Regions from separate parts of the Planococcus antarcticus DSM 14505 genome, predicted to be linked through region 3. Evidence: riboswitches for the same ligand, from Rfam matches in the RefSeq annotation. Region 3 holds a riboswitch; each other region holds the start of a gene.
What was found. A riboswitch is a leader RNA that binds a small molecule or an ion and turns the genes downstream of it on or off. The one in region 3 is predicted to bind S-adenosylmethionine.
Positions count from the first base shown of each region.

Region 1: another riboswitch for S-adenosylmethionine. It lies ahead of mmuM (homocysteine S-methyltransferase); the one in region 3 lies ahead of BBH88_RS15965 (methionine ABC transporter ATP-binding protein).
Region 2: another riboswitch for S-adenosylmethionine. It lies ahead of BBH88_RS15210 (O-acetylhomoserine aminocarboxypropyltransferase/cysteine synthase family protein); the one in region 3 lies ahead of BBH88_RS15965 (methionine ABC transporter ATP-binding protein).

Region 1 is NZ_CP016534.2:3,680,497-3,683,775, forward strand. It holds partial or broken gene BBH88_RS18050 (mannitol dehydrogenase family protein) at 1-143, opposite strand, end outside; gene BBH88_RS18055 (nucleotidyltransferase domain-containing protein) at 241-1,026, opposite strand; gene mmuM (homocysteine S-methyltransferase) at 1,229-2,026, opposite strand; SAM riboswitch class I at 2,318-2,422, opposite strand; gene solA (N-methyl-L-tryptophan oxidase) at 2,641-3,279, shown strand, end outside.
Region 2 is NZ_CP016534.2:3,099,019-3,102,297, reverse strand. It holds gene BBH88_RS15215 (glycerol-3-phosphate acyltransferase) at 104-745, opposite strand; SAM riboswitch class I at 876-992, shown strand; gene BBH88_RS15210 (O-acetylhomoserine aminocarboxypropyltransferase/cysteine synthase family protein) at 1,091-2,383, shown strand; gene metX (homoserine O-acetyltransferase MetX) at 2,396-3,279, shown strand, end outside.
Region 3 is NZ_CP016534.2:3,248,151-3,251,429, reverse strand. It holds gene BBH88_RS15975 (pyridoxal phosphate-dependent aminotransferase) at 1-469, opposite strand, end outside; gene BBH88_RS15970 (carbon-nitrogen family hydrolase) at 555-1,361, shown strand; SAM riboswitch class I at 1,395-1,499, shown strand; gene BBH88_RS15965 (methionine ABC transporter ATP-binding protein) at 1,568-2,581, shown strand; gene BBH88_RS15960 (methionine ABC transporter permease) at 2,571-3,242, shown strand; gene BBH88_RS15955 (MetQ/NlpA family ABC transporter substrate-binding protein) at 3,255-3,279, shown strand, end outside.

The DNA of each region.
Region 1 (3,279 bases), 430 kb from region 3:
CCTGTCTCCTTAAGTGTTTCTCTAACTTGATCGACAATCTTTTCATCAGCTAACGTTTCGTCGATTGTCGATTTTCCTGCAAGATACCCAAGATATGCAATCACGGCATGACCCGTGTTCACTGTAAATAATTTGCGTTCAATGTCGATTATGTTAAGGCTCTCCCGATTACAGACAACTACATTTCAATAGATTTTCTTCAATCATTAACAATTACACAATCCTGCGAAAACCAGCGTGTCATTTCCAGGTTTGCTGCAATGTATCTCTAAATAATTCGTCTAGCATTTCTGTTGGATCCTCTACTTCGACTTTGAGTGTTTTTGTATACTCCTCCAGCCGTTCCATTTCACTTTCCAGAAAGTCGTTAATCACGCTAATGCGTGCTTCGAGATCCATTTCGTCGCCTGCCAGCTTGCGTTTTAAAAGATGCTGAACTTCATTTTTCAAATCACCTGCTGGAACGATATCTTCCATTAATTCATTAAAGCTGATGGGTGGTGTCGTATGGTATTTTTCAATCCAGTTGCACGCCAATATCGGTCGCAGCACATAAAAATATTTTTTAATTTTTACATTTGGACCTTGCAGGTATTCACGGTAATTATTTTTTGCCATATTCAAGTAATGGTACAACATCGAATTTGGATAAAATACATTCGACTCCAAGGAGCGTATATGATCAACAAAAGAATCTTTTTGATAATAAATGATCCCGCTTCTTAACCATTCCAAAAGCGGTGGATTGCTTTTTCTGAAAAGGCGCAGCGCTTTTGTAAGCTCCCAGCCGCTGATGTCCAATAAATCATTAATCGGTTCTTCAATCACATCCCTCTTCGCTGCACTTCCCTGTGGATCGATTGAGAGATACCATGCCGGCGAATGAACATAAATAAATCGAACATCGTAATCACTGTCTTTTGAAGGAAAGCCCCATGCTCTGCTTCCGGATTCAACCGCATATAAAATTTTCACGTTAAATTTCTCTTCTATCCCTTTTAATTTCTGTTGAATAATTTCATTCATGTACATTCCCCCTTTTATGAGCTTCTAAGAACTAATTTTACCGTTTATTAGGATCAATTGAAAACTTGATAAGGGAATAATCCATCAAGATCGCGACTCGGCTGGTGACAACAGTTATTTGCGGCAAATTCTCCTTATGCATACATTAAATAATAAGAGGAATCAGGCTCTCCACACGGCTGCCTGATCCCTTAAAACCATTTTATTTACGAGCCCAAGCGGCAATGCCTGCAATGTCCTCAGGTGTTGTTCTGCAGCATCCTCCAATGATTTGAGCACCCGCTTCATACCAGCGTTGTGTGCTCGGGGTAAACTGATTTTCTGAAGAACCTTCTCCCCATGTTTTGCTGGTCGGGTCGTATTCTTCTCCTGAGTTCGGATAAACAATGATTGGTTTGGCCGTTTGGCTCTTCACTTCGGTCATCAGCGACTCAATAATATGAGGTGCTGAACAATTGATGCCGATTGCTTTGGCTTCTGCCAAGCAAGGAATGGTTTCACACGCTAATATGTCTGCTCCCGCATCAACTAATACACGAATCCGCTCTTTATGGAAGGCAATCAGTTCATCTTCACTTAACGAATAATCGCCGCGATATTCAGAGCCATCCGACAGAAAAGCACCGTATGGACCGACAGAGGCAGCAACCAATGGTTTTGGTCTATTCGACTGATTATCCAACTCTGTCCAAAATTCGTCACGGGCCTCTGAAGCAATTTGTACAGATTTTTGGATCAAGCCGATTGCCTCTTCCTCCGTCAGCCCCCTTTCTTTGTATCCTTCAATCGTCGCCTGGTAGCTCGCAGTGATCGCACAATCTGCACCTGCCTGGAAATAATCTACGTGAACTTTCTTGATCAATTCCGGATTTCCCATTAATATTTTCGCTGACCATAAACGGTCATTTAAATTGCAGCCGTAATTTTCGAGCTCTGTAGCCATTGCTCCATCAACAATGACGTTAGGGAAGTTGTTCAAATTTTCTTCAATTGGGTTCATTCCTAAACATCCTTTCTAAATCCTGGATCGTTTCTCCAGCTGCAAATTATTTCTGGTTGCTATGCTTACACTTTGTTTGGACAGAGAGTCGTAAGTCAATTTAATGGTAAAAAAGCAATGACGTATTTTTTTTGTTAAATGAACAAAAGAAAAGCTCTACGCTATGTCTACCTTTTCTAAATTTGTTCATATCATAGCAAATCTCCACTCTTTCAAACGAGTAAATAATCAACATAATTTACCTTTATGCATAAAAAAAGCTCTTCCAATAGGAAAGAAGGGCTAGTCGAATTCTTATCTCTCAGAATAAAACACTTTGAAGGAATTAACACTTCTCATAAAAGTGATGAATACTGGACGTCACAGGGCATGCCCCTCAGTCTATCTTGATAAGTTATTTAGTTTTTTGAATATTAACGATAGTATGGGACATAGCCTCTCTTGTCAAACTCATTTTTCTTAAAATTTAGTTTTATACAAAATAATACTTGTCAAAAACCAAGGATCGCAGTTAGAATCAGTCTACATATTGATATGAAATGCTTATAAAAAATCACCATAAGTAAAACGCACAAAGAAACGGATTGATCAGAGCGAGGATCGGAGCGAAAGAAATGACAAAAGAAGCTATTTTTGATGTCGCGATAATTGGCGCCGGAACAATGGGAATGGCTGCCGGCGCCTTTTTGGCCCAACAAAAAGTAAAGACGGTATTGATTGATGCCTTCGATCCACCACACATTAATGGCAGCCATCATGGGGATACCCGCTTAATCCGGCATGCTTACGGCGAAGGCAGACAATATGTTCCGTTAGTGAAGCGCGCCCAGCAATTGTGGGAGGAGCTAGAACAGCAAACAGGCTCCAAAATTTTCGAAAAAACCGGTGTTATCTGCCTTGGTCCAAAAGATTCCCTTTTTCTTCAGGAAATGATTGCGGCTGCTCAAAAGTATAACCTGCCGTTAGAGATACTTAGCAACAATGAAATCAAAGAAAGATGGCCTGGATTTTCTGTACCAGATCATTTTATCGGTTGCTTTGAGGCCGAATCGGGTATCATTTACAGTGAGAATGCCATTCGGGCCTATAAAGAAAAGGCCCTTGCACATGGAGCACATCTGGTGACTCATACACCTGTTCAGCACATTGATCTGAATGACGAAAAGGGTGTAAAAATCACGACCGCTAACACGATATTTTATGCAAAAAAAGTAATCGTCACGGCGGGAGCATGGGCAGCAAAACTGTTGCCG
Region 2 (3,279 bases), 150 kb from region 3:
TCGTGAGTCTCACTTTATGGTGAAATAACAAAAAAGTCAAGGGAGTTTTTGAATTTTTTTCACAATCTTTAGAATAGACGAAGAAACAATCTAGAAATCCGACTCAGTTTGAGGTTGTAGTTTTCTTTCGGAAAACAGAAGATACTTTGTTTTCAGTGCCATCCTTTATTCGAATAATGTTTTCCCGATGTTTCCATGCGGCCATGGCAAACAGTATAGAGGCTATCAGCCATGGCCAGTTTCCGGAAGCAGGACCGAAAGCGATTACGAAATAAACTGCATATAGTACAAGTACACCAATGACCAGGTAGTTTGTCGCGAGCGAAACGCTGATCAATAATAGCAAGCCAAGTAAACCAAGTTTCCAGTCGAGGGCTACCATGACGCCTATAACGGAAGCGGTGCCTTTGCCTCCTTTAAAGTTCATATAGAAGGGGAAATTATGGCCAAAAACAACACCAGCACCGGCAACAAATAATAATGCCCATATCATTTCAGTTGAAAAACTACCTGATTCCAATAACAGGCGCAGACCTGCAACGGCAGCAAACCCTTTAAAAATATCAATAAATGCAACAAGCAAACCGTATTTCCAGCCCAGCACGATGGCAGCATTGGAAGCTCCGGAGTTTTTCACCCCTTCTTTTTTGACGTTCACCCCTGATAATGCTTGCGCTGCAAGGGATCCGTGAAAACAACCGATTACATAGCCTCCGATAAATAATAACAAAATCCAGATAAGCATACAGATTCCTCCTCTATTACTTGATAACGTTTGAGGAAAGAGAAGGTTTCGAAATTTTTTGACTAATACACTTGACAAAAAGCGCCATAGTTTTTATAATTCACAACAAGACGAAAAACCAAATCAAATACTCTTATCGAGAGTGGCGGAGGGATAGGCCCTGTGATGCCCGGCAACCAACAGACGATTCTGTCTGAAAAGGTGCTAATTCCTACAGAATCGATTGATAGGTTCTGATAGATAAGAGGAGGAAACTCCGTAATTTACGGCCCTCTTCTTAGCGAAGAGGGCTTTTTGTTGTCCTCTTCGGCAATATGTATCAATAAAAAACAGGGGGAATGGAAAATGACAAACTTAAAACCAGAAACATTATTGCTACACGGCGGGCAACAACCGGATCCAGCGACAGGGTCAAGAGGAGTGCCAATCTACAAAACCACTTCTTACGTCTTCAAGGATACACAACATGCACAGGATCTCTTCGGCCTGAAGGACACCGGCAATATCTATTCGCGCATCATGAATCCAACAGTTGATGTCTTTGAACAGAGAGTAGCATTATTAGAAGGCGGTACTGCAGCAGTTGCTCTTTCTTCGGGAATGGCTGCCATCGCATTCTCTATTTTAAATATTGCAGAAGCCGGCGATGAAATTGTAGCAGATAGTAGTCTGTATGGCGGCACTTACAATTTATTTGCGAACACCTTGCCGCGTTATGGCATCACGACCACATTCGTGGATGCTACAGATCCGGAAAATTTCAAAGCGGCAATTACAGAAAAAACCAAAGTTTTATTCGGTGAAATTATCGGCAACCCAAGCCTGAATGTCTTCGATGTAGAAAAGGTAGCAACAATTGCACATGAAAACGGAATTCCGTTATTGATTGATAACACATTTGCTTCTCCATACGGCAGCAATCCGATTGAATTTGGTGCAGATGTGGTTATTCATTCCGCTACGAAATGGATCGGCGGGCATGGCACAACGATTGGCGGGGTAGCCGTGGATGCTGGAACATTTAATTGGGATAATCCACGCTTCCCGAACTATACGCAGCCAGACGAATCGTATCACGGACTGCGTTATGGCATTGATGTGCCAGATGCGGCATTTGCGACAAAACTGCGCGTGCAACTATTGCGGGATTTTGGACCATCACTGAGTCCGGAAAGTGCGCATGCTTTTCTTCAAGGACTGGAGACGCTGCATTTGCGCATTCCGAAACATAGCAGCAATGCTCAGCTTATTGCGGATTATTTAAGGCAGCATCCACAAATCGAATGGGTCAATTTCTTAGGATTTGAAAATCATCCTTCCCATCAATTAGCGAAGAAATACTTGAAGAATGACGGATATGGCTCGATTGTCAATTTCGGTATCAAAGGCGGACGTGAAGCGGGCCGTAAAGTGATCGATAGCGTCAATCTCTGGTCGCATGTAGCCAATGTAGGAGATGCCAAATCGCTGATCATTCATCCGGCTTCCACCACGCATCAGCAGCTGAACGATGAAGAACTGAAATCATCCGGAGTAACGGAAGAGTTGATCCGCTTGTCTGTTGGGTTAGAAAACGCAGAAGATTTAATCGCCGATTTGGAGCAGGCGATACAGGTAGCCGTATTGGAAAACGTATAAGGAGGGATTTTCATGAAGACAGTATCCATCGGCTCTTTAACTCTGGATTCAACTGAGATTTTAAACGACGTAGAACTTGCATACGAACGTCTCGGAGACAAAAAAGCTCCGGCTATTCTGGTGTGCCATGCATTGACAGGCGACCAATATGCAATTGGCACAGAGGAAAATCCAGGGTGGTGGGCAGGATTAATCGGACCAGGCAAGCCGGTGGATACAACTGTTTTTCAAGTGATTACCTTCAACGTACTGGGCGGCTGCCATGGCTCGACTGGCCCATTATCAAAAAATCCGGAAACAGGAGAACCTTATCGTGCTGAGTTTCCAACACTGACCATACGTGATATGGTGCGGGCCGAATATCATGCCTTGAAAAAACTGGGGATCGACCATCTTGCCGGCGTGATAGGCGGCTCATTGGGTGGAATGAAAACCTTGGAATGGGGAAAATCGTATCCAGAATTTATTGATGCGGTTCTTCCTTTAGCTGTCACACCCTACTACGGCGATTACGGTGTTGCTTTTAACCATATCGGCATTTTGGCGATTGAGAATGATAGAGATTTCAACTCTGGAAATTATGAGGATTCGGCACTTTTAAAAGGATTTCAAGTAGCCAGAATGGCAGGCATGCTCACTTACCGCAGTGGCAATATGTTCAATCAGCGATTCGGACGCACCAGCGATGGCGATGAATTCAATGTACAGTCGTACTTGAATTATCAAGGTAAGAAATTGGCAGGGCGTTTTGATGCCAATAGCTATGTACTGCTGCTGAAAGCTATGAACACGCATGACATTCAAGATGCTGTTTTGGACATTCCTGTCTATTCCTTGTCCTTTACCCACGATTTACTTTATCCAAGTGAATTGATGGTTCCCTGGCTGGAAAAACA
Region 3 (3,279 bases):
TGCTGTAGTTCGGCAAATAGCCGTTTTCAGGGTCTAGCCACATCAGCTCATAGTCAATGTCTGCAAGTGGAGCACCTGACAGGTAATCAGGATAGCCAGGGTCCGGCAGCAGCAAGAGGTCTTGTGGATTCAGCAATGCTAACGGCAACTCGACAAGGCCAATTTTTGTTCCTGCCAAAATGGCTACTTCTAAATCGGGGTCGATGTCTACGCCGTATTCACGTTTGTAGAAATCCACTGCAGCTTGACGCAATTCTGAAATTCCACGGAAAGGTGAATACTTATGCGTTTTTGGATCAGCTGCGGCAATTTGCAGCGCTTTGACGATATGGTCAGGCGTCGGCTGGTCGGGATTGCCCTGGCCAAGGTTAATGACGTCACGGCCTTCGGCTATGGCTTTGCTTGTTTTGGCAACCAGTGATGCAAAAAATTGTGGGGGCAGGTTTTGCAGGCGATTTGAAAATTCCATAAGATTCTCCTTGTTTTCGAAATAATTGCACATCTACTCCGAATCTTATAGAATTTAAGTTAGCTTGTCTACTGGAGGAGAAAATATGAAAATTGCATGTGTTCAGATGGATATCGTATTCGGAGAGCCCGAACAGAACTATCAGCAAGTCATGAATTATTTAAAAGAGGCAACCGCGAACGGGGCGGAGACAATCGTTTTGCCTGAAATGTGGAACACAGGATATGCATTGACTGAACTCAGCGCTTTGGCAGACAGTACTAACCGGACAGTAGAGTTGCTGAAAAGTTTTGCAAAAGAACACGCTGTGAATATTGTTGGGGGCTCTGTTTCAACAGAGAAAAATAACAGCTTTTATAATACGATGTATGTTGTCGATAAAAACGGTGAGCTTGTTTCAGAATACGACAAAGCACATCGCTTCGGTTTGATGGATGAGCATATCCATCTTGAAGAAGGAGATACACTTGGTACCTTTAAACTGGACGACACTGTTTATGGCGGAGTTATTTGCTACGATATCCGTTTTCCCGAATGGATTCGTGCTCAGGCGCTGAACGGCGCAAAACTTGTTTTTGTGTCAGCGGAATGGCCGGAAGCACGGATTGACCATTGGCGTATTCTGCTGCAGGCACGCGCCATCGAGAACCAATGCTTTATCGTTGCAGTGAACCGCATCGGCAGCGACCCGAACAATGAATTTGGCGGCAGCACGATGGTAATTGCTCCCTGGGGAGAGGTTCGTTTGGATATGAAGAAGCAAGAAGGCGTAGGTTACGTGGAAGTCGATTTGGCTGAAGTAGAGGAAGTCCGGAAACGAATTCCGGTTTTCGATGATCGTCGCGAGAAATTGTACGAAAAATTCAAAAAGTCGATTGACACTCCGCAGTAATGTCTGTAACATAAAATTCAATCAAATAACAAGAACTTATCAAGAGAGACCGAGGGTTAGGCCCTATGACGTCCGGCAACCCCCGAATGGGAAGGTGCCAAGTCCTGCGGAACACACAAATGTTCCGGAAGATAAGTCGAGAAATTAAACTTTTTGATGTCTCTTTCTTGATGAAAGAGGCATCTTTTTGTTGGCGGGAGGAAGCTATGATACAGATTCAGAAATTGACAAAAACATATACAACTAAACATGGCACCGTCACCGGAGTGGACAATGTTTCATTGGGTGTCGGAAAAGGCGAAATTTTTGGCATCGTCGGTTATTCAGGCGCCGGCAAAAGCTCGCTGATCCGATGCATCAACCTGCTTGAACGGCCAACCTCAGGCAGCGTGACAGTAGATGGCAAAGATTTGACCAAACTGAACGGAGGACAGCTGCGAAAAGCGCGTTTGAAAATCGGTATGATCTTCCAGCATTTTTACCTGATCAGCCAAAAGACAGTTTACGACAATATCGCTTTTGCGCTCCGAGCAGAAGGCACCCCCGCGAAAAGCATTGAAACCCGTGTAGAAGAGCTGCTGGAAATGGTCGGTTTATCCGACAAACGGGATGTCTATCCAGCCCAGTTGAGCGGCGGTCAAAAGCAACGCGTCGGTATCGCGCGGGCATTGGCCAACAATCCGGCAGTGTTGTTGTGCGACGAAGCAACATCTGCACTTGATCCCAATACGACTTTATCTATCTTGCGGTTATTGAAAGACATCAACCGCAAATTGAACATCACGATTGTGCTGATCACCCATGAAATGAATGTAGTTAAAGAAATCTGTGACCGAATGGCAGTCATGCAGGGTGGACGCGTCATTGAAGAAGGACAGGTATACGACATTTTTGCAGAGCCCCAAAAAGATTTGACGAAGGAATTCATTTCCAGTGTCGTATCATTCAATGTTCCAGAGCATATCCTGAGCGAATTTACAGGGACCCTGGTGAAAGTGCTATTCAAGGGCACTGTAGCAGGAGAAGGTGTAATTTCTGACATGCTGCAGCATTATCCGATAAAAGGTAATTTTTTGCACGGAGCAATCGAATACATTCAAGAACGGCCTCTTGGCATTTTCATCATGGAATTGAAAGGGACTTCGTCCGCTGTGATGGATGCATTAAAGTATATGGAAAGCAGGTCAGCAATCGTGGAGGTGATTCCGAATGGGCATTGAATGGGGACGAATTATCGAGCTATGGCCGGAAATACAGACTGCATTTTTTCAAACGTTAACGATGATTGGCATCTCATTATCTGTGGCATTAATCGTTGGTTTGCCACTGGGAATTTTGCTGTTCATCACTGACCGCGGCTTGTTTCTTGAAAATCGTCCAGTGAATTCCGTGGTCGGTTTTATTGTTAATATCGTTCGCTCTATTCCGTTTATTATTTTATTGGTGGCACTTATCCCGTTGACGAAATTCATTACGGGAACGACAATTGGCCCGATTGCGGCAAGCGTATCCTTATCGGTTGCAGCCATTCCTTTTTTCGCACGGATTGTGGAAACCTCACTCCGTGAGATCGATAAGGGTGTTATCGAGGCAGCAATTGCAGTAGGGGCCACACCCTGGATGATTATTAAAGACGTTCTGCTGCCAGAAGCGAAAGCGAGCATTATCCAAGGCGTTACATTGACGATCATCAGTTTAGTGGCCTATTCTGCCATGGCCGGCGTTGTAGGAGGCGGAGGCATTGGAGATTTGGCCATCCGCTTCGGTTATTACCGGTACGATAATACCATCATGATTGTCACAGTCGTCATTTTGATTGTGCTGGTCCAATTGATTCAACTGGCAGGAGATTATACAGCGAAAGCCATCGATAAACGATAAGGGGAGAATGACATGAAAAAACCAGGATTGATAGTGG